Regions from separate parts of the Paenibacillus sp. Negev47 genome, predicted to be linked through region 2. Evidence: riboswitches for the same ligand, from Rfam matches in the RefSeq annotation. Region 2 holds a riboswitch; each other region holds the start of a gene.

Region 1 (8,251 bases), 2.7 Mb from region 2:
CCATGATTCTTGTGCCCCGAGTACCGTTCCGAGTCCATTTTGTAACTGTTTCAGCTGTACGCCAAGTGATTCCGTGCGAGCAACGGCTAACCCTGCCAACACATCACTGTGACCCCCGAGAAACTTGGTAGCACTATGTACGACGATATCCACACCAAGCTCAATTGGACGCTGATAGTACGGTGTCATAAAGGTGTTATCCAGAATCGTAATCAGGTCATGTTCCTTCGACCAGTCAGTTACGGCAGCGATATCCGTAATTCGCAGGGTCGGGTTAGACGGTGTTTCCATATAAACTGCCTTGGTGTTCGGTTTGAGCGCCGCTTTTACTTCATCTATATTGGTCATATCTACAAAGGTCGTCTCGATCTGCATACGACTCAATATGGAAGTAAGCAAACGATACGTACCTCCATATACGTCTTCCGTTACAATCATGTGATCCCCTGCCGAGAACATCATGAACACGCTGGAGATCGCAGCCATTCCGGATGAATAGGCGAATCCTCGTGCTCCACCTTCCAGCAGTGTGATGTAATCTTCCAATGCCTGACGTGTCGGATTACCCGAGCGACTGTAATCATGTTGAGGCGGATTGAAAATATCAAAATGATGGAATGTGGATGCTTGATAGATCGGCACACTGGAGGCCCCAGTCGTTTTGTCGATCTCGTCGCCGAAATGGAGCAACTTCGTATCAAATTTCAACTCGGAATTCGGCTTGTTGTTGGACTCACTCATGAGTGCACGCCTCCTTCAACTTCCTGTTGTGCAGCTGTCAGCGCATTGCCGAGATCTGCAATCAGATCATCCGAATGTTCAATACCTACGGAGAACCGGAGCAGTCGGTCATCCACACCTACGGCGTCACGAATTTCAAGCGGTATATCCGCATGAGTTTGTACTGCCGGGTAGGTCATGAGTGATTCCACTCCGCCGAGACTTTCGGCAAAGGCAATAAGTTTGATATGACGCAGCAAAGGTTCAACATAACGAGCATCCTTCACTTTGAAAGAGAAGATACCTGTGTTACCGGTGGATTGTTTGTTCTGTATTTCATAACCCGGATGATCTGACAGGCCTGGATGATACACTTCAACCACCGCTGGATGCTCAAGCAAGTATTTGGAAATGGTAAGTGCATTGTGCTGATGACGCTCCATGCGAAGAGCTAGCGTTTTCATGCCTTTCATCAACTGATAAGAGTCACTTGGAGACAATACAGCTCCAATGGAATTATGCAGGAAAGCCATTTCCGCGGATAATGCCTCACCCTTGGTTATGATTAATCCGGCCAGTACATCATTGTGTCCGCCCAGATATTTGGTAGCACTATGAATGATGATATCGGCACCCAGTTCAATCGGACGTTGGAAAAATGGAGTGAGCAACGTGTTGTCAACAATGGTCAACAGGTTGTAACTTTTCGCCCAGGAAGCGACGGCTTCTACATCTGTAATCATCATCAGCGGATTCGTTGGTGTCTCAATGAATACAGCTTTGGTATTCGGCTGACGAACATTCTCCAGTGCTGCAAGATCATTCGTGTCCACATAACTTGCGGTTACGCCAAAACGGGACAAGATGCGTTCAAGCAGACGATAGGTTCCGCCATACAGATCCAGCGATACAATCAGATGATCTCCCTGACCAAACATGGCAAAGATGGTTTGCAGCGCGGCCATGCCTGAGCTACAGGCAAATCCTGCGTCACCGGATTCCAGCGCTGCAGCTGCTTCTTCCAACACTTTGCGGGTTGGATTGGTTGTACGAATATAATCAAATCCCGTGCTTTGTCCAAGCTTCGGGTGGCGAAACGCAGTGGATTGATAGATCGGAAAGTTAATGGCGCCTGTTACCGGTTCATTGATGGACCCAATTTGTGCTAAGCGGCTTTCGATTTTCAACTTGTTGTTGTCTTCCATTGCTGTATCCTCCTGTGGTCTCGATTAGATTTGCGGGCCAATATCGTAAGGTGTTTCCTGATACACATAGTAATTAAGCCAATTAGAGAATAATAAGTTGGCATGAGCGCGCCAGGTAGCTGGTGGCACACGGGAAGGATCGTCATTCGGATAATAATGCCTAGGAAGCGCGATATCCAACCCTTTCGCTACATCCCGGTCATACTCCCACTTTAATGAGAAGGGATCATACTCGGCATGCCCTGTGGCAAAAATCTGTTTGCCATCTTTGGTAGCAACCAGGAAGATACCCGCTTCCTCGGATTCAGCCAAGATCTCTAACTTCTCGTTCTTTTCAATATCTTCACGTCGCACTTCCGTATGACGGGAATGCGGAACATTGAATACTTCATCGAATCCACGCAGCAACGGAACATGGGGTTTGTTGATGGTGTGCGGGAAAACGCCAAAACACTTTTCATCAAGTGCAACCTTGGGTACGTCAAAATGGTGGTATAAACCAGCTTGGGAGGCCCAGCATATGTGCAGGGTTGATGTCACATTGGTTTTGGTCCATTCGAAAATCTCCTGGATTTCATTCCAATAGTTCACGTCTTCGAAATCCATCTGCTCCACAGGAGCACCCGTGATAATCATTCCATCAAAGCGGCGGTGCTCAATCTCATCGAACGTTTTATAGAACAAATCCAAATATTCCTGAGACGTATTCTTCGAGGTATGGGATTTGGGATGTACCAGAACGACATCCACCTGAATGGGCGTATTTCCTACCAGACGAAGCAATTGTGTTTCCGTCGTTTCCTTTGTGGGCATCAGGTTTAATATAGCGATACGGAGTGGACGAATATCCTGCTGGTATGCAGAAGTTTCATCCATGACGAAGATATTCTCTCCTTCAAGTACTTCTTTTGCTGGCAGAGTATCAGGTATTTTGATTGGCATGGTAAGTCTAACTCCTCCTTGTGCATTGATAGATGCAGCTACCGCTGGCTTGATGTGTCCACATCAATGCAGTTATAGGCTGCCATGAGTTTGTCTACATATGTTGGATTACAAGTCCATCCAAAGAAAGTTACAGACAACCTCAAGTTCCTTAGCGAAAATCACTGCTGAGAAGTCGGGGCATACGACAAAGACCTTCCTCGGATTTCGAGAAAGGTCATATGTAAATAGATATGCGCCTCTCTCATCTCTCAGTTACAACAGTGCCACTTGGGCACTTGGTCGCTGCAAGAATTAGCACCGTGCGGTATACCGCCGGTTGCCGGGTTTCATCGGGCCAGTCCCTCCACCTACTCTTGATAAGATTTCGCTGTATTTGATTGTAATTTAATATGGTTCACCGTCTACTTTATTACATTAATGCCCTCACGTCAAGTTGCAGTTCAATGTCTGCTTTCCAGATCGGAACCGTTCATCATTCGTTGTCATACACTGCCTCAGAGCGCGAAATAGACACATTTTTGCGCTTGAAAGCACCTTGTACCAGCGGTATACTAAACAAGGTGTTATAAACCCTTATGTGAGAGGTGACATATTAAATGGATGGCGACCCGAGGCCTGACTGGCAGCCGAATTCCGACAAACTGCATAGAGAATTGACATCAGCATGCCGGCAGCGGGACGTAACTTCCGTTTGATTATAAAGTGAACGCAGCCCTGATCTCCAGGCTCCGCTGCCGACCGGCTGATTTGTTCTTTTTGCGCCCATAATGATAATATCCGCCAGGTTGGCGGGTGCAGAAGGAGTAGATTAACGATGAAAATCCGGTTGGTTAACAACGGTGTATTTATTCCGGTGGACGACATTCAGCAGGCGCTGACTCCACCAGCGGAAGGATTTTACTGGATTGATGCGGATGTAGACGATTTGGCGGTACTTCAACCGCTCTTCTTAATGCATGATCTGGCTGTGGAAGACTGTCTCAGTGACGAAGAACAACGTCCGAAAATTGAGATATATGAGAACCATTATTTTATTGTGATTAATAGCATTCGTTTTGATGATGAAGAGATATTTCTACGTGCGGTCAACCTGTTCCTCGGCAGACATTTCATTATAAGTGTTACGAAACAGAAGGTCAGCGAATTGCGCACATTAAAACCCATCCTGTGGGAACAGGAAATCAGTACACCCGATCGTCTGCTGTACCTGCTGGTTGACTTGATTGTTGATAATTATTTCACCGTAGGTGACCGAATTGAAGCTCGGATCGAGAAGCTTGAGGAAGATATTCTGATGCACACCAAAAAGTCTCATCTGAATGAAATCATCGGGCTACGCAGTGAGATTCTGTGGCTGAAAAAAGTGCTCGGACCTCAGAAAGAGGTCATTAACACCCTTAACAAAAAAGATCTGCGTCTCATTGATGATCAACTTCAAAAATATTTCAGTGACATCTATGAGAATGCCGTAAAAATATCTGAAACCTTTGAAACATACCGCGACCTGATGGGTAACTTGCGAGAAGCCTATCAATCCAGTATTGCGAACCGGGCGAATGAGATCATGCGTGTGTTTACCGCCATTACTACGGTCTTCATGCCGCTGACGGTCATTACCGGTATATACGGTATGAACTTTACGAATATGCCAGAACTTAACTGGAAATACAGCTATTTTGTTGTGATTGGCCTGATGGTAACGCTGGGCCTGAGCATGTTCTTTATTTTCCGCAAAAAAGACTGGGTATGAACTCGTATGAAATAACGAAGACGAAGCGCTCCTCCGGGAGAAACGCCTCGTCTTTTTTCATTTCCGATCATTAACCAACATGCTGCTCTGTCTCTGCGTGCCGACGAAAGCGGATTCGAATCATGCGCAGTCTTTCATAGACCTGCTCCAGACTTCCTCCGTCGGGCTTCTCTCCTCCATACACCTTATGTAATACCGGCTTCAAGAACGTATCTCCCAGCTCCTCATACGCACTCCATACGGCCTCTTGTTCGTTCTCTGGCATAACTGCTAGCTCCACATCCAGAAGACAATCGGTGTCATAACCTTCGAGATCCAGTGTCTCCAACAGCTCAATCAATTCGCGTCGAGATAATCCGGATCGATTAACAATCTCTTCTAACGTATGCCCGTCCTTCATGCCCTCAAGCACCTGCTTACGCGTGGTGAACTTGTCGAGTTCCTGCTTGTACTTCTGCTCTCTCTGCTTGTATAACCAGCTTTCATATTCTTCTTCCTTCAGAGCTGTGTATACCCAATCCAGCGGGAACGTTGTTGAACGCTCCAATCCATTCGTAATCTCCATCCACTCCGTACCATACTCGGTCGCTTTGCTCTCCCCTACGCCAGGCAGTTGCATGAGTTCATCCATCGATTGCGGAACAAAGGCACTGATCAAACGCAGCAGACGGTTCGTTGCAATAAAATAGGGTGCCTTCCGGTCAGATACTGCTCTCTTCCTGCGCCACGTGCACAGATCCGTATATAACTGCTCATTGCCGTATAGTTCACTGTAGCAATGGAGTCGCTGACCACCATAACTGCGTGATTTCAGATCATCATTCTCGTGAAATAAACCCTGCAGCTGCGGTCGGTATCCTTCGCTCATCTGTATGGCAAGCTGATGACGGTAGATATGAAGCAGCTCCTCCCAGGAAGTTCCTTGGAACCAGATGCTGTCCTCTCGCTCACCTTCCTCGTAGCGGCTCCATCCCAGTTGCCAGCTATCTTCCTCTTCCCCAATCCATAACTGCGCATACTCTGCGTTCTGATCTGACATTCTGGACAATCTGTTCATAAAAATAACTTCCATTTTCGTTCCCTCCCTTAGAATATTCAGCTTATACGAGTTAGATCTGCTACCTACAGGCAGCACAAAAAACACCTCTCCTGCAAAATCCATGCAAGAGAGGTGCTTCCTCATTAACCGTACTATACTGTTGCCCATATCATACCACAATGGTAAATTTCGTCAATCCCTTATTGATCTAGATATTCAATGCCAACTTGGCAAGCGCCAGCGAACCACACAGCCCTGCATTGTCACCAAGTCCTGGTGAAACAACATACTGGTCAATGTCAGATTGAATTGCTGGATGCTGAACGTATCCAGCAAGCAACTCCTGCAGTTTGCTACGAACCATCGGGAACAGATGCTCCTGCTTCATTACTCCGCCACCCATTACGATTTTCTGCGGAGAGAGAATCAGAACATAATTCATCAGTGCATGTGCCAGGTAATGTGCTTCGATCTCCCATGCTTTATGATCTGCGGGCAGTTCATAAGCCGGTTGCTCCCAACGTTTGTTGATGGCCGGGCCAGCTGCAAGACCTTCGAGGCAGTCCCCATGATACGGACAGAAACCCTCGTATGTATCCTCCGGATGTCTGCGCACAATGATGTGTCCCATCTCTGGATGTGACAATCCATGGACCATTTTACCGCCAACCACAGCGCCTGCACCAATGCCTGTACCCACAGTGATATACAGACAACTCTCAAGACCTTGTGCAGCGCCCCAGGTTGCTTCTCCAAGTGCAGCACCATTCACATCCGTATCAAATGTCATCGGTACATCAAAATGCTCCTTGAGCTTGCCAATCAGGTTGTACTGTCCCCAATGTGGTTTGGGTGTTGTTGTGATATAACCATACGTTGGGCTTCCTTCAATCGGGTCAATCGGGCCAAATGAACCTACGCCCAGCGCTTCAATGCCTTTGCCTTCAAAAAAAGAAATCACTTGAGCCATTGTCTCTTCCGGTGTCGTCGTTGGAAAACTTACGCGTTCAAGAACTTCTCCATTTTCCGTGCCAATACCACATACAAATTTGGTTCCGCCTGCTTCAATCGCGCCTAAGATCGTCATGTTAGTCACACTCCCAAGTTAGTTTAAAAAAGGATTGATCGTTCCTTACTGGATGACACTATAATTACCCTGCTACTCGATATCCAGCTTGGACAGTCGTTTCATTAACGTCTGCCTCCAGCTGTCTGACAGTGCAGAAATGGCCAGCAGTGCCCGGATCCCTTCGGCATCTTCTTTCCCCTGATGCATAATTCGATTGGCTTCAAGAACCGTCATGGATGATGGATCAGTGCTGATTCGTCGAAATATCGACGAAGGCCGTACCTCCCCTTCTTGCAGTACACGAAAGTAAAAGCCGGTATGTCCACTCTCCTGAAAATATACAGGCAGCTCCTTATAATCATACCGTGCACCCAGCTTAAAACATGGTTGTCTGGGCTGACTGACCTGCACTGTAGCCTCGCCCAACTCGTACACGTCACCAATTCGGACATCTTCTTCGGCACAGCCCTCAACCGTCAAATTTTCACCACAAGCTCCCCAGTCCAGCTTGCGATCCATCCGTTGTTCTAACGCCGGATAACGACTGTAATCGTATACACAAACGGCCTTGTCGGGTCCGCCATGATGCACCAGGTCCGCCTGCGCATCCCCTGTCATTCCAGTGAATGACAGGAAAACCGCGCCGGATACAGGATGTTTCACAATGCCGCTCATCACTTCACGCTTTTGCCCAGGGAGCGGCCGCGGCAGTCCTACATTAATAGCCAGAACAGCTGTGTTGCCTTCCCCCAGCTTTTGATCAGATGTGAGTGTCATTTGCATCATACCTCCCATAATCACTTTCTTTTAACGCACAGAGCCACCAAATACCAGCGTATTACTCAAGAGTCGGCCCGGAGAAGTTAGCATTTTACCCCCGGCATACATGCCTGAGGATGCACCTCCGTCCAGATTCATGGCCTGTTTGGCACCAAGTTTCTGCATCACCGCTGCCCACTCCTTAACTGTCGCTCCGGAAACAGTAGCCAGCATTACGGAACCATCCGCCATGATGGCGATACCACTTCTGGCTCCGGACGCGGTAAGAATCTTGGCATCCTTGAAACCTTCACTCGCCGGGTTTACAGCTACCTTACCGTCTTTGACCAGACGTGGTCCTGCTCCAACAGCGGTCACTACATCTTGCCATGGGATCTCTTTGCCTGCTGCATTTGTATACTTATAATTCATTTCTACGGTTGAGCCAACAGTGAAACGGTCCGAAGAAGATTTCTGATTGCCGGTGAAGACCAACACCGAGCCATTCTTAGGAATCGCTACATTGGTGTTTGGCACCTTTTTGGTCACAATCCCCTTCTCCATGACAACCGCAGTACCACCTTTGAATCCGACTGTCGCACCTCGTTCAGGCGTATACAACATTGTAATGCTGGCATTCGCTGAAGGCGTTCGATTAATAAAGGTCGCATACCAACTGCGTGATTTGCCTTTCGTATCTGTCACTTTACCTGTCAGGCTCACCTGAAGTGAATCCATAATCGCTGAGCCATCTTCCTTAAATC
Region 2 (8,251 bases):
CATGTTCACCCAGCTCCCGGTAGTTGGATAACCCGTAGTTCAGAGGTGCAAAGAAGGCTTCATCCAGTACGGTTGGGCGGACCAGTTGGTTATCAAAGTCCTGGTATACGTAACCGATTTTTCTGGACAGGTCTGCAACACTTCGGCCTTCGGCAGGTACACCAAGTACATGAACTTCACCAGAGAAATCTCCCGTGTAGAATTGGGGGATCAGGCCGTTGAACAATTTACACATCGTGGATTTGCCACAACCATTGCTCCCGATGATTGCAGTGAAACTGCCCCGTGGGAGTTCAAGTGAAACCCCGTTCAGGACAGGCTCCTCTGAGCCGGGATAGGTAAAGGTCACATTTTGAATGGAGATAGCGGATTCCGGTGTAGGAGTAGAAACGGATTGGGACATTACATTATGCATAAGGATGGTTCTCCGCACCTGGAACGGATTTGTTCTTGTTGCGTCTGGCCCGCATGAAGATGAGTGTCACCACAGCGATTAATGCCGCAGCACCAATACTGATCCAGATGGAGGCAGAACCGTATTGATCCGCATAGTCCGTCTCCCACACCGCAAAGTTAATGTCCATCTCGGAGAGGGATTCGGCGCCGAAAGCTAACGCGAGCAGTAACACACCGATCAGGATAAGCTTTGGACGGAAGAAGCCAATGCCTTCATATTTCATGCCAGGATTGCGAGGTTTGATTCCGAGCAGTGGTTCAATTTTGCCATAGAGCAGGGGAACCAGATACAGCGTAGGCAGTAGAGCGAACAGGATGCCCGAGAACAGTACGTCATTGAGGAAACCAACGCCTTCGATCAGTACTACACTTTCAGCGAGTCCCGGAACCGCTTCAAGCTGTTCCACACCGATCCATACTTTGCCGATATCGACCAGCGAACTGAGGAACTGATGAATGATGACTCCGGTCATGGCTGCAATACCGACCTGCCTGCGATTGCGTGGATCACTGACCATACGTCCTGCGACGTACATGGCGAAGGAAAATGTAATGAATTTTTCCAGCTCTCCAAGTCCACCGAATTGTCCCAACATCAACTCACCAAAAATGACTTCGCCAAGAGCTGCACCAAGAGCGGCAATCATGGGATGGAACAGAATGCAGAGGGTCAGCGGAATAAAAGCAAAGTATTCAACTGACAGTTCAATTGGTCCAAGCTGCAACTTGGGAATAAGCTCTGTGAACATGTTGGACAAGCCGTACAGTGACATGGAAAGCACAAACACCATCATTTTCTGTGAAGACGTCAGCGTATAACGCTCAGTCATCTTCTTCATCGATACATACCTCCTTGAAAGTTGGTGATCATAGCCACAGTCTAGGGGCAGAGTATTAACGGGAAAGAAGACATTTGTAAATCGACTGTAATTTTTATTACATATTTTAATTTGTATGAAAAAAATATTACATAGTTTGACCACTTCTTCTTCAGTCTACTGATATACTGGTTGGAGAGCGAGAAAAGGAGTGTATCCTGAATGAATTTGTTTACCCAAAAAGAGCAGCTATCGCCAGGTCATCTGAAAATTGCCGATTTTGTTGAACGTAATCCCGAAGAGATTCTATTCATGACGGAACAGGAGATTGCCGATAGGCTGGGGGTTAGTATTGCAACGGTATCCCGTTTCTGGCGTGCAGTTGGATATGACAATGCCAAGGCGTTCAAAATACGCCTCCGCACCTCTGAAGATACCACGCCGGCGTTGAAATTAAATAAAACCATATCCCGCATGGATACGGATAGCTTGCCTGTTCAATTATTGGAAGCTTCCGTTAGTCATTTGCAGGAGACGTTGTCTCATATGAAGCAAGGGGATCTGGAGCGGGCCGCAGCGATTCTTGCTGAAGCCCGAAGAGTGTACATCTATGCCCCTGGACCATCTGCAGGTCTGGCTGAGCTGTTATCATTCCGCTTGTCCAGATTCGGATTGACTGTCATTCATCTCGCGAGAGGTGGACATGAGTTATTGGAATCGTTGATGCATATGCAGCAAGAGGACATGGTGATGCTCATGTGTTTCACCCGTTTGCTGCCTGAAGCAGAGGTCATTCTGGATTATGCCAGTGATATGGGAAGCAAATCCATACTTGTGACAGATCGGGAAGACCTGTTATATGGACTGGCGACCGAATTATCTTTTTACGTCAGCAGAGGGGAACTGGGAGAATTCCATTCCATGGTTACTCCACTGCTCTTAATGGAACAGATGGTGCTGGCTGTGGGATTGATGCAGAAGGAGCGTGCGCTGTCCAAGTTGGAACGGCTTGCTGAACTGCGCAGTCGGTATGGAAATAAGCTACCGCGAGGCTGATGAATGGGAAGGACTGTCACGTTGGAATGGAGTGAGGTTTATAGCGCCGGATGAACCGCCACAGGAAGGACCTGAGGCAGATGAGATTAGATAAGAAACAGGGGGATGGTCACGACGAATCGTCCTGTTTTTCTTGTTTATAGGGGCTAAACGATTACTAAAAAACAGAAAAAATGTTAGCTGATTCACAAAGTGAAAATTAACATAACGGTCATTGCTGCATCTGCTCAGTTGCTTGATGCGAAAGCGGAGCATGTGACAAAATCGTTTGATATATATAGGTAGTGGCGGTTCCTTATACAGGGACCGTTTTTTTTGTTGTTCTGTACACAAAAAAACGGGAATTATTGTGATCAAAGGGGGACACAATACTCGGGAATACCTGCAGCTTCATCATGCAGAGAAATGTTGGGGTGGGAACATGTGGTCAACAATTGTATCCTACGTGCCGGACTGGGCCATATGGATTCAGGCATTATTGGTCCTTATCGTACCGATCGGCATTACAGTAACCATGCGGTGGATCAATGCCGCCATTAAGCGTGGAACCTTCTCTCGTTCCCAAAAAACCTCCATATCCTCGAAAGATATTTCTCCTGCTACAGCGGGTCAGGGTCAGGGAACCGAAACGGGCCACTATGCCAATATTAAAATAACCGGCAAGTACAATACCGATCTGATTAGCGTAAGAGAAAGCTTTGGTCAAAATGCTGACGTGCATATTCGGGAATTTACCATTAGGGGTACGAATACACGGGCAGCCGTCATATATACCGAAGGCATGGTAGACCAAGACTTAATCGATGATCACCTGATTTCACCGTTAATGTTGGAAGGCGTTCCAGAGCTTAAGCGGGAGGGTTTCCTCCATCCGGATAATGCACATTTACTCTCGGCCTACCTGCAAGATCAATTACTACCTGTCAGTCTGGTTGAGGAGACCAAGTCCCTCCAAGCGGTCGCAGTTGGCGTGCTTTTTGGCAAAACTGCACTGTTGGTCGATGGATTGCCGGGGGCTCTGTTAATTGGAGCTCATAAAATCAAAACACGTGGTGTGAATGAACCGGTGTCAGAGGGGTTGCTCCGTGGTCCCCGGATTGGTTTTACAGAACAGCTAAGTGATAACACAGGTATTTTACGTCGATATGGAAGTGATCAGAGCCTCTTTATTCAGAAGTTTGAGGTAGGTTCACGGATCAAGAAAGAATTGGCTGTTGCCTATATTCAGGATATTGCTGATCCTAATCTCGTGGCGGAAGTCGGAAAGAGAATTGAAGCGATGGATATGGATTCCATGTTGGAATCTGGGTATGTCGAACAGCTCATCGAAGATAGTACGCTGAGTCCTTTTCAACAGGTACTGAATACGGAAAGACCGGACCGGGTGATGGGTGCTTTGCTGGAAGGACGAGTGGCCATTTTACTGGATGGAACACCATTTGCACTGATTGTACCGGTGACCTTTAGCATGTTGCTCCAATCCCCGGAGGATTACTATGAACGCTGGATTCCTGGAACATTCCTGCGAATACTGCGCTTCATGTCTGCCATGCTGGCCTTGCTCGCTCCTGCGCTCTATATCTCGTTTATCTCGTTCCATCCGGGACTTATCCCAACCAAGCTAGTACTCACGATTATTGAAACGCGGACGGGAGTGCCGTTTCCTTCAATCATCGAAGTACTGATCATGGAACTTTCCATTGAGATTCTGAGGGAGGCGGGGATTCGTCTACCTAAGCCGATTGCACCCTCGCTGGGTATCGTTGGAGGTCTGATTATCGGCCAGGCGGCCGTACAGGCAGGAATTATAAGCCAGTTCCTGGTCATCGTTGTTGCGGTTACCGCCATATCCTCCTTTACAATACCCGTCTATAGTGCAGGCATAACACTGCGAATTCTGCGATTTGCTGCCATGTTTAGTGCGGCTGTGCTCGGATTGTTTGGCGTGGTTATGTTCTTTCTCCTCATATGTACCCATCTGGCGAGACTCTCGAGCTTTGGCGTGCCTTATCTTGCACCGGCCGTTCCTTATCAATTTGGGGAATGGAAGGATTTCATTATCCGTGCTCCCCTAAATATGATGAGGAAGCGTCCCGAGATGTCCAATCTGATAGATCAAGACCGAAAAAAATGAAATAAATTAAAGTGGTTGGGGTGAAATAAAGTGAATAGCTCCGAAGGAAAGATTAGTACTAGGCAAGCTGTTGTGGTTATTGTCAATTACATGCTTGGCGCTGGGATATTAACGCTTCCTCGAACAACGAGCAAAGCTGTCGGAACCCCAGATGTCTGGATGTCAATTATTCTGTCTGGACTGATTATTATGGGTGTCGGAATTATTCTGGTTACCCTGTGTCGCAGATTTCCGGAGAAAACAGTATTCCAGTTCACTCGTGAAATTACGGGGAGCTGGATTGCTTACATATTGGGATTCGCCATGATTATGTATTTTATGGTGATTGCCGCATTCGAAATCAGGGTCATGGCTGATGTGACAGGAATGTACTTGCTCGAGCGCACACCAAAATGGGCTATCGTGATGGTGTTTATGTGGATTGGCATCTATTTGATCTCTGGCGGACTTGCTGTCATTGTGCGCGTATTTGAGATCATTTTGCCGATTACACTGATTATATTTGTGATTGAAATCTTGCTTAGTAATCAGTTATTTGAGATCGGCAATCTGAGACCCGTACTCGGAGAGGGTATCATGCCAGTCCTCAAAGGGTTGAAACCTTCGCTGCTGTCTTACACGGGGTACGAAGTCATGTTTGTCATGACTGCTTATATGAGAAATCCGAAGAAAAGCAATGTAGCCATGACCTGGGGCATCATCATATCGACTCTGATTTATCTGATTACCGTTGTGATGGTTGTAGGCAGTCTGTCACTTGACGGAATCAAAACACGTACTTGGCCCACGCTGGATCTCGTAAGAAGCTTCGAGATTCAAGGTTTGATCTTTGAACGGTTCGAATCCCTCTTATTGGTCATCTGGATTATGCAGATCTTCTCGAGTTTCACGATCACACACTATTGCGCTTCGGTGGGCATTCGGGATTTATTTCGTACGAAGAAGATCAAGGTTATTATGTACGCCTTTCTGCCAGTAATATATCTAACGGCATTAATGCCGAAAACCGTGGATGAAACCTTTGCACTGGGTGATATGTTGGGCAATCTATCCGTGCTTCTATTTGCCACTGTACCTCTGTTACTCCTGATAATAAGTCTTATTCGCAAAAAAGGAGGCAAACATGCATGATTCGTTTTTTTATGCTTTTACGTGTAGCCTTTGCTTTGTCCGTCCTTCTGGTAATATCCGGATGCTGGAGTAGTAGGGAGATCGAGGAACTAAGTGTCTATGTTGGTCTCGGGATCGATATCGCTAAAGAAACAGAATTTGAGAAGGACATCGCTGCTCAGGGAGGAACGTATCCAAAGAATAATTATTTAACGGCTACGGTGCAGATTGCGCCTGGCACTGGCAGTTCCAACAGTAAACAGAGCGGACAATCCGGTTCACCTGCTTCTGGAAAGACTTCCTATTCTAATGAACAGCTTACCGGAGATTCCTTGCTGCAAATCTTTCGTCAGTTTGCACTAAGGCGAGATCGTCCACTTATCGGACATCATCTAAAGGTCATCGTCATCTCCAAGGATATTGCCAAAAAGTATGGTCTGGACCAGCTGCTGGATTTTGTACTTCGGGATAACGATATTCGTCCAAATTGTCTGGTACTGATAAGTCATCATCGTGCCGTGGATGTCCTGACTTCAGATGATCCCTCCCGGATTCCGGCATTTTATCTAACAGGTATTACTGGTAATTCGTACTTGTCCAACAAAATACTGGACCCCGTTTTGCTCTCCAAATTAGATGCCCAAATGCAATCTGGTTCCAGTTTCTTGCTCCAGAATGTACTGTACTCTAATGGAGAGGGCAAGTTCTCAGGTGGCAGCATATTCGATGGGAAAACAACTAAGTTTATTGGAGAACTAAGTCAAACGGATCTGGAAGGTTTATCGTGGATCAAGCCTAAAGAAAAAGGAGGCGTCTTGAAGACTTACAACAAAGAGGGATTCACTGTTGTATATGAAATGAAAAAGAAGAAAACAAAAGTAATTCCCAAGGTTATTGGCAATGATATTTCATTCCATGTAAAGACCGAATCCGAAGGCTGGTTAATGGAGGATTGGCGTGCTCCCGAAAGAGAGGAAAAAGGGGCTTATCGCAGGGAACTGGAAAAAGAATTTTCTGAACTGGCGGAACAACAGATTCGTCAGGTGTTATACAAACTTCAGCATACCTACAAAGTTGATGTTGCGGATTTTCGGGACAGCTTGCGTATTAAAGAACCCAAAACGTGGAAGAAAGTCAAAGATGATTGGGATAACATTTTTAGTACCGTACCAATTACGTACGATGTGAAGACCACTATCACCAATCTCGGATCTTCCACCGAATAGCGTGCCAGTTAGCAAGTTAGTATTAAAATGTTGACACATTCATGATAGATCGCTATATTTATAAAAAATCATTTTCTTATCCAGAGAGGTGGAGGGACTGGCCCTTAGAAGCCTCAGCAACAGATCTGAAGGATACTGTGCTAATTCCAGCGGGTGAAAGCCTGATAGATAGGACGTTTGTTTTTATTTGTCAGTAACGGCGCACTCTTTAGGAAGAGTGGGTCTTTTTTGTTTTTCTGGATGAAGAAGTAGGGAGCAACAGGTATGGAGAACAACAACGACAAAGGACATTTTCAGCGGAAAATGCAGGCACGGCATGTGATCATGCTCTCTCTCGGTGGAGTGATTGGAACAGGATTATTCCTAAGCTCGGGTTACACGATTCAACAGGCGGGACCCCTGGGAACCATTCTGTCCTATCTGATCGGGGCGATCGTCGTATATCTGGTTATGCTCTGTCTTGGTGAACTCTCTGTTCACATGCCAGAGACGGGAGCATTTCATAGCTATGCTGCCAAATATATCGGACCAGCAACGGGCTACACGGTGGCCTGGTTGTACTGGTTAACCTGGACCGTTGCGCTGGGTTCCGAATTCACAGCCGCCGGACTGCTGATGCAGCGCTGGTTCCCATCGGTCAACGTATGGATATGGAGTGCCATTTTTGCGTTGATGATTTTTCTGTTCAATGCATTAACGGTAAAATTATTCGCAGAATCCGAGTTCTGGTTCTCATCTGTGAAAGTAGTGACGATCGTAGTCTTTATAATTATCGGTGGCGCAGCCATGTTCGGGTTCATTCCGATGGCGGATGCTGAACCAGCGCCGTTTCTATCGAATATTACCGCATCCGGGTGGTTCCCCCATGGGGCTACAGCGATATTGATGACCATGCTTGCTGTAAACTTTGCATTCTCGGGCACCGAGTTAATCGGCATTGCTGCCGGGGAGACGGAGAACCCGGAGAAGACGATACCCAAAGCCATTCATACGACGCTCTGGCGTTTGGTTATTTTCTTCATCGGAACGATTGTTATCTTGTCTGCCTTGCTACCTATGTCGGATGCCAGTGTACTGCAAAGTCCATTTGTAGCAGTAATGGAACGAGTGGGTGTGCCGTATGCAGCAGACATTATGAACTTTGTTATTCTGACGGCGATTCTCTCTGCAGCCAATTCAGGCCTGTATGCTTCGTCACGGATGCTCTGGTCTCTGGCTGATAAACGAACGATCTCTCCATGGTTTGCCAAATTGACCAAACACGGTGTGCCATTGAATGCACTCCTGATCAGTATGGTTGGTGGTGCGCTGGCCTTGCTGTCCAGCATCATTGCGCCAGGTACCGTGTATATTACACTGGTTTCTATTTCGGGTCTGGCTGTTGTTGCGGTATGGATGAGCATCAGCGCTTCCCAATACATGTTCCGCAGACAATATATCCGGGAAGGCCA
Region 3 (8,251 bases), 270 kb from region 2:
GCCAAAATGGATGATGCGACCCCACTGCTTGCGTCTCATCTCCGGCAACACACGTTGATCCAGCAACATGGGTCCTAACAGGTTACCCTGTACAAGCATCTGGACCTCATCTTCGGAATAGTCCGCAAATAATCGACGTTCACGAACAAATGGACCCGCGTTATTCACCAGAATATCAATGCTGCCCAGCTTGTCTTCCACCTTTTCAACCAATGAAGCAATATCTTCCACCTTGGATATATCCGCCTGGATGGCAATGCACCGCACACCCTTGGCTGTAATCTGAGCCCTTAAAGCCTCAGCTTCTGTTCTGCTGTGTACATAGTTAAGGGCAATATGACACCCCTGATCTGCCAGACTGAGGGCCGTCATTTTACCAAGACCTTTGGCACTTCCCGTTATGAGGGCAATCTTTCCCTTCACGTTCATCCCCCTCTTCAAAGAGCAGTCACTTATCCAGTATAAAAGATTTATCCTCCCCCTACAACTCGCATCTCTCTTAGGAAGTATCCACCTAAAATCCCAAATATATCTTGATTGAAATCAAACACCTATGGTACTGTCGATGATATAACTTGAAAGGATCTCTACATGAACATGAAAAACAGAAGATCGATATTATTTCTCACACTAGTAGTGGTCATTTTATTAGCATTCTCTAATGCCTTACAGGTTTCCGCGGAAAGTGAGACTGACCAAGCGCCTGATGAGTATGATTGGATTACTGGACCAGCGTCCGTCTCTCTGGACGGTAAGGCCACCCTGGAAGTTCCTGAAAGCCATTCCTATCTGGATAAGGCCAATACCCAACGCTCGATACTTAACAGTGATGGAAAGCCTAATGGGAATGAAATTGGAAGCCTAACCAGCAATAGCGAATTCGGCTCGTGGTATGTTGTGTTCGAATACGTGAAGACAGGTCATATTCATGATGACGATCAAAATCTGAGTGCTGAAGAACTGTTAAGCAGTTATATCCGTGGCACAGAAGAAGACAACAGAGAGCTCGAACCTGAATATAGAACGTACATAACAGGGTGGGAAATCGAACCGGCATACGACAAGACCAAGCATCAGTTGGTCTACTCCCTTGGTTTCAAGAATGCTTATCAGCAAGCCATGGTGAATTACAATGTAAAACTCCTGACACGTGAAGGGTATATCACAGCCATTCTGGTTACAGATACGGCCAACTTTCAACAGAGCCGCCAGGCATTCGAGGAAACGGTCCTTAATCAACTTAGCATCAATGCCGGATATACGTACGAGGAGTACAACGCTTCGACTGACAAAACATCCACCATTGGGCTTAACAGCCTACTGATGGGCGGGATTGGGTACACGGCTTCTCAAAAATTCAGTGCTCTGCTTTTGCTCCAAAAAGGGTGGGCCTTGATCCTCATTGTCGTTCTTGGTCTGATTGGGTGGATCAGATACAAAATCAAAAGCTCAAATGGAGATGAAGAAAAACTCTCTCCCACCGAGAGAACGTACCTGCAAGAAGCAGATGAACAGCAATATGCTGATCAAAATGAATTATCCTACTACCGCCAATCTGCACATCCATCTAACGTTGATAAATCTGATAAACGATAACTTCTTCTGTTGACTTTTATGTCAGCACAGACTAGGAAATACAAAAAAGCCGAGTATCTCTTTGGAGAGACACTCGGCTTTTTTCGTAAGATCTTCATATCATATTGTTTCGTAATATTATTCAGTTGCAGGTTCAACTGCACCTTGGTAACGTTCTTTGATAAATGTTTTAACTTCTTCGGAGTGCAGTGCAGCAGCCAGTTTTTGGATTGCATCTGCATCTTTATTATCCTCACGGGAAACGAGGATGTTTGCATAGGGGTTACCTTGCAGATCTTCAATAAGCAAAGCATCTTTTTCAGGGTTAAGATTGGCTTCCAATGCATAGTTAGCGTTGATAAATACCAGATCCGCTTCATCCAATTGACGAGGCATCATGGCTGCATCCAGCTCGATAATATCCAAGTTTTTTGGATTTGCTGTGATATCCTGAATCGTCGATGTAATATTTGTGTTGTCTTTCAGGGTAATGACGCCTTCCTTCGCAAGCAACAACAGTGCACGTCCACCATTGGATGGATCATTCGGAATTGCTATTTTTGCGCCATCTGCCAATTCATCCAAAGACTTAATCTTTTTGGAGTATCCACCAAAAGGTTCAACATGAACAGGAGTTACAGTAACGAGGTTGAAACCACGTTCTTTATTCTCGGTGTCCAGGTACGGCTGATGCTGGAAGAAGTTTGCATCCAACTTTTCGTCAGCCAGTTGCTGGTTGGGTTGAACATAATCATTAAACGTAACCACTTGTAAACGAATACCTTGTGCTTCCAGCTCAGGCTTGATGCTTTCCAGAATCTCTGCGTGTGGTGTAGGTGAAGCTCCCACTTTCAATTCTACTGTACGCGGAGCTCCTCCTTCATTGTCTGCGCCGCTGTCGGCGTCCTTGTTGTTTCCGCACGCGGCAAGAACCGCAATCAGCATAAGACTAAGTAGAGCAAAAGACCATTTTTTCATGTGTAAAACCCCTTCTCTAATCATTTTTTTCATGTGGCGTCCGCAAGAATGCATATCCATCATGTTATCTATGTGTTATTTCCTGGTGAAAAATGTAACCAAGCGATCTCCAGCCATCTGGAGAATTTGCACTAGAATAATCATCGACACTACGGATATGATCATAATTTCATTTTGATACCGATAATACCCATAGTTAATTGCCAGCGTTCCCAGGCCTCCACCACCAACCATACCCGCCATCGCCGTATACGAGACAAGCGTAACGATAGTGATGGTTATTCCAGCAAGCAGACCAGGAAGTGCCTCAGGCAACAGTACCCGTCTTACAATCTGTCCGGTCGATGCACCCATCGCCTGTGCTGCTTCAATGACACCACGATCCACTTCACGCATTGTTGTCTCTACCAGTCGAGCGAAGTAAGGAGCTGCTGAAATAACTAAAGGTGGGATAACACCAAGCACCCCTGTAGCTGTACCGACGAGTGAACGAGTGAATGGAATAAGAGCGACAATCAATATAATAAATGGGATCGATCGCAAAATATTAACAATCAGGGACAGTATAATGTATACCACCCGTGATTTGGTTGAAGCAGATCGGGCTGTCATGAACAGCAGCACCCCGAGTGGTAAACCAAAGATTACGGTAAACAAGCCTGATACACCCAAAATTTGCAGTGTCTCAATGGAAGCTTTACCAACCTCTTCCCAGCGAACTGTAGAAAAATCCATGTTAACGTAGCACCTCCACATCAAGTCCCTCTGCGGTTAATTCTGATATCGTCCGGTCAATCGCATGGGTATCGCCTTCGAACCGAACGGTCAGCTGCCCATAAGGAACCTGTTTGATCGTAGAGATCGTACCCTGCAGGATCGCAAAATCCACTCCCGTTTTACGTACCGTTCTGGACAAAATCGCTTCATACGTTTTGTTACCCAGAAAGGATATCTTCACAAGTTTGGAAGCAGCACCTGCCTGTAATTCCAAACCTGCACTAGCCAAAGCAGTCTCTTCAAGGGCAAGTCCAACTTCATGATCACGCATCATAAAGTCCCGCGTAATGGCATGCTGCGGCTTCAGGAATACTTCGGTTACAGGTCCCTGTTCCACTATGCCGCCTTGATGAATGACAGCCACCTTGTCACAGATATTCTGGATGACGTGCATCTCATGTGTAATCAGCACAATCGTCAGGTTGTACTTTTCATTAATGTCGAGCAATAACTTTAGAATCGAATTTGTCGTCTGCGGATCAAGTGCCGAGGTGGCCTCATCACATAGGAGTACATTCGGATCACTGGCGAGTGCTCTTGCAATCCCTACACGCTGTTTCTGTCCACCCGATAATTGAGCCGGATATTTGCTGCTATGGTGCTCCAGACCAACCAGAGCGAGCATTTCCTTCACTTTGCGATCAATTGCTTCCTTGGGCGTATTCACAAGCTTTAACGGAAAAGCTACATTATCATACACCGTTGCCGAGGATAACAGATTAAAGTGTTGAAAAATCATCCCGATCTTGCGTCTCTGTTGCTGCAATTCGGTTTTGTTCAGTTCAGTCAGGTTGATCCCGTCTACCCATACTTCACCCTCCGTAGGGCGCTCCAACAAATTAATGCAACGGATCAGTGTACTTTTTCCCGCTCCAGAATGGCCGATCACTCCGTAGATTTCACCCTTTTGGATGCTCAAATTCAGCTCGGATAGTGCCGTTGTAGATTTTGCCCCTTTGCCGTACGTTTTCGTTAAACCTTTTAATTCAATCAATCGCACTTGCCCCTTTCCAACCACCTACATGTATCTTTACCCGATCTAAAGGAAAACTCCCCTACACATACAAAAAAAGAGCCCTTTGCAGATACAAAGAGGGCTCTTTACGTGAAAGAATATACCTTCTCATCTGCCAAAATCGTGTCTTGCACCATTTTGTAGGAATTAGCACCTAACATCTATAACGAATGACACATGTGTCGTGTCGTTACAAATCGGTTGCCGGGCTTCATCGGGCCTGTCCCTCCGCCGCTCTCGATAAGAAATATGTTGTTGTAGGATTCTATAAGTTCATGTAGTTTATGCTTTATAATGTGAACGTAACTTCTAACTTCTGAATTATCAGTTATATCCGTGTAACATTCGATTGAAACTCAGTATATTCAAAGTATTCCGATTTGTCAAAGGGAATTATTTCTTTTCCATATTTTATTGATATAGCTATAAGAGGCTGTTAACGTTTCACAGACCATATCCACGCCCTTACGCATTTCCTGCACATGCTGATTCAGATCCTCCAATTTCACTTTACCTTGCAAGGTCTGATGTAACTGCCACAGATCATCGTGCATTTCGGAGTTCATGTAGTGGATTTCCATATTACGTCGTTTGCGCAGCTTGCTCATCGGCTCACGATAAGAGTCCTTGATCTGAATCAATCGCAGGGCAAGATCATGATGCTCCCTCGCAAAGTCGAACTGTCTTAACACGGTAAAATAAGAAAAATGCGCTTTTGTATTTGAAGTATTCAGCTGGAATATCTCATTCAATACGGTGCCGACTTTATCCAGAATGGCAAAGCAGCGAATGAAGCCATCTTTGTAAAAATAAACATACCGAGCATACTCAGCTTTCTCGGCTGGCGTCATATCGTCCGTAGAACCTGCAACGACCTTTTCTCGAAAATGAGCAGCAGCGAAGCAGCTTTGCTCCAGTTCATCCAGGGAAGAGATAAGCCCCTGGGTCCACACATACAGTTTCCGATAGTCGTGAGTAGGATCATGGTCCACATGCATTTGTCGCTGAAACAGCTCAAGTGTATGCGCCATGGACTCCATTGCTTCTTTCAGCAAACCTTCGTTTACACGCGGCTTTTCTCCCAGCAACGTTCGCAGCATATATAACCTCCTCTTTCCACTCTGCTGATCCATAAAGGTTCATCATATAAACATAATCATTCCGAGTAAACATGTAAACGCTGCATGCCATAGGTTGCCCTGATCCCCCTGACATCAAACAAAGTCCACCTGTCCAATGATGTACATCACTGGATGGTGGACTTTCAATATTGAGCCCAAAGACCAAGAAATGGATCTAGAAACGATTAACCGGGCGATGCAGCTTGTACACCAGGAAACTCATATACGTTAAGATCCCGAACAGTATGGCGATGTCCAGCATATGGGCAAGAGCTACGAACATGTATACTTCCGGACGACTCATCGTCACCATCATGAAAATACCGATGACCACTTGCATCAGAATCAAAACAACAGATACAACGCCAAGGGTACGCATTTCCTTGTTATCCGGATGATTACGATACGCGAAGTGACCCAGAATTGCAATAACAATCACTAAAGACGCAGCTGCTGCACGGTGAGCAAAAGCAACCGCTACCCCGCCTGAAAGCTCAGGAATAATCTGCCCGTTACAGAGCGGAAATCCGGAACAACCACCGGCAGAATCCGTGTGACTCACAAATGCGCCTGTGTATACCACGAGATACGTATAGATCGTGGAGAACCAGACCAGATTTCTGAATTTTTTACTGACCCGAGGATATTTATTCAGACGCTCCAATCCACCATCTTTTGCTTCCTGCCTTATGCCCAATGCCATCATAAGCGAACTGGCAAAGGCAATCAGCGCAAAGCCGAAATGAAGTGCCATAACTGCTGAAGATTGGGAGAAAACGACGGCAAAAGCCCCCATGATTCCTTGAACAATAACAAATATCAGGGTTAAGAAAGAAAACAATTGCAGGTCACGGCGTGACTTGCCGAACCGCAGAAAAGCAACAAACGAGGCAATGGACAACAGTCCAGCCAGTGCGCTTACAGCGCGGTGGGAATATTCAATAAGTGAAGCCACAGTATGTGCGGGAACGAGTTTTCCGTTACATAAAGGCCATTCCGTTCCGCAGCCAAGGCCCGATTCCGTTTTGGTTACGATGCCTCCACCAAATGTGGCCAGAAACATGACAAGACAGGTTAATACGGTTAACCATTTAAACAAAGTTAAGTGCTTCAATTTTTCTCACCCGCTGTTGGTTTAAGATGGCGAAGAATATTCTCCGCTTGTTTCGGTACTTTGACACTTATTTCACAACTAAATTCATTATACCGGATAAAATGTTCATTGACGTCGCGCTTTGTGACAAAATGTTAACGTCTGGTGAAATAATGACCCGTAGGTCATCGAAAGATATGTATAGAAACGTTTCTTATGTAGAACGTGTCGAACACACAAACGCCATTTCCCTATTTCAAGAGAAATGGCGTTCTTTTTAGTATACCCTTTTACAACTTGAACAATCTCCGGAAATAACAGCGATCGGAAGGTTATTCTGTCATCGGAGTGTCTGTGTAAATATTCATTTATCGAACTTATATAATATTATTTATGGATCGTGTTGTACACCTCAACTGCGCGATCCAGGAACTGCTCAATCTCTTCTCTCGACTTGCGCAGCTTGTTCACGTACCGCACCAGTTCCCGACCATCGGCATACGCCACAAAGCTCGGAATGCCAAGAATATTCTGCTCTTCACTAACGGTTCCAACCTGATCCACGTCGACCTCAACCAAAGTCAGTTCACGTGCATATTTCTCTTCAACTTCAGGCATAAACGGATCGATGTATTTGCAGTCACCACACCAGTCTGCCTTGAATACGGCAATCGTCAGGCGTGGGGATTGGATGGCTACATCAAAAGCCGGTTTGGAAGTAATCTGTTCCATTCGGTTCATCTCCCTTTCTGTACCTTGTCTTACCCTAAGTGAAGCAAATTGGGGAGTGGAAGTCAACTAATCAGCGCATACTTAGAATAAACCACATGGTCTGTGAAATTAAACCCAGAACATCATGAAAGGATGTCATATCATGACTTCCACCAGAACCGATTCTTCCAGCGAACACCGTCACGGGTCCTTCCTGCAGATAGTCCGTTCCATTACGGGTGCTGCCCGGGAAATCTGGCGTGGCAAACAAGCTGCATGGCAAGCTTCAGCACAGCTTCGTCACCCATTGCGTGAGATCAAATGGGATACAGATACGGCAGCTGCCCTACAGTCTGAGGTGGAGCGTTTGTTACCTGCCAGCGGCAAGTCTTTTGCACGCACTGATCAGGTTCAAAGTGCACTCGTATGCGAAGAAGATTGCATCATTCTGGAAGAGATTAAGACACTGACCCAGGAGCATAATCGGAGTAACATCACGCGCACGGCAGCCTATCTGGAATGTTATGAGCAATATCCCGAACTGCATTGGGCTCTATTAGCTCATATGGTCTCCCGCAACGGCGGATATCACATGACCGATCTTCAGAGTGACTTGATGCATAATCTACAGAATCCAAGCGATCGTAAGCATATGTATCGACTGTTAGAACGGTGCAATGCACTCATTTTTCAGGATGCATATCCCCAGCTTCTGCTGTATATGAACAGTCGCCGGATCGGACGAAGCTGTTTCCATCTCTTATCACACTTTCACGTATCGGAGTTCATGACGCCGTTTTGGGAACGCTTTTGGCTGGAACGGTGCAGTTCACTGTTAAGTGTGGCATTAATTATTAATGAGCAGAACTATATCGAAAGCCGGGTGGTGCAGCATCCTTATTTTCAAAAAGAAGTACTTACCAAACCCGCATTCCATCTGCATAATCTGGCCGGTCTGAATCATATCGTCTTCCCTCTTGG

The links. A riboswitch is a leader RNA that binds a small molecule or an ion and turns the genes downstream of it on or off. The one in region 2 is predicted to bind S-adenosylmethionine.
Region 1: another riboswitch for S-adenosylmethionine. It lies ahead of metA (homoserine O-acetyltransferase MetA); the one in region 2 lies ahead of mmuP (S-methylmethionine permease).
Region 3: another riboswitch for S-adenosylmethionine. It lies ahead of AC4G47_RS04515 (methionine ABC transporter ATP-binding protein); the one in region 2 lies ahead of mmuP (S-methylmethionine permease).

What each region holds. Positions count from the first base shown of each region.
Region 1 is NZ_CM177754.1:4,784,545-4,792,795, forward strand. It holds gene AC4G47_RS21430 (trans-sulfuration enzyme family protein) at 1-741, opposite strand, end outside; gene AC4G47_RS21435 (PLP-dependent transferase) at 738-1,925, opposite strand; gene metA (homoserine O-acetyltransferase MetA) at 1,950-2,867, opposite strand; SAM riboswitch class I at 3,109-3,233, opposite strand; gene corA (magnesium/cobalt transporter CorA) at 3,685-4,620, shown strand; gene AC4G47_RS21450 (HRDC domain-containing protein) at 4,691-5,692, opposite strand; gene AC4G47_RS21455 (ROK family protein) at 5,868-6,746, opposite strand; gene AC4G47_RS21460 (MOSC domain-containing protein) at 6,819-7,505, opposite strand; gene AC4G47_RS21465 (phosphodiester glycosidase family protein) at 7,536-8,251, opposite strand, start outside.
Region 2 is NZ_CM177754.1:698,737-706,987, forward strand. It holds gene AC4G47_RS03180 (ABC transporter ATP-binding protein) at 1-415, opposite strand, end outside; gene AC4G47_RS03185 (DUF8171 family membrane protein) at 408-1,295, opposite strand; gene AC4G47_RS03190 (MurR/RpiR family transcriptional regulator) at 1,497-2,330, shown strand; gene AC4G47_RS03195 (spore germination protein) at 2,752-4,464, shown strand; gene AC4G47_RS03200 (GerAB/ArcD/ProY family transporter) at 4,495-5,595, shown strand; gene AC4G47_RS03205 (Ger(x)C family spore germination protein) at 5,592-6,800, shown strand; SAM riboswitch class I at 6,874-6,975, shown strand; gene mmuP (S-methylmethionine permease) at 7,065-8,251, shown strand, end outside.
Region 3 is NZ_CM177754.1:963,976-972,226, reverse strand. It holds gene AC4G47_RS04535 (SDR family oxidoreductase) at 1-423, opposite strand, end outside; gene AC4G47_RS04530 (DUF2167 domain-containing protein) at 598-1,596, shown strand; gene AC4G47_RS04525 (MetQ/NlpA family ABC transporter substrate-binding protein) at 1,714-2,553, opposite strand; gene AC4G47_RS04520 (methionine ABC transporter permease) at 2,629-3,288, opposite strand; gene AC4G47_RS04515 (methionine ABC transporter ATP-binding protein) at 3,290-4,324, opposite strand; SAM riboswitch class I at 4,451-4,592, opposite strand; gene AC4G47_RS04510 (Cthe_2314 family HEPN domain-containing protein) at 4,729-5,445, opposite strand; gene AC4G47_RS04505 (COX15/CtaA family protein) at 5,642-6,580, opposite strand; gene AC4G47_RS04500 (thioredoxin family protein) at 6,947-7,291, opposite strand; gene AC4G47_RS04495 (DUF2515 family protein) at 7,434-8,251, shown strand, end outside.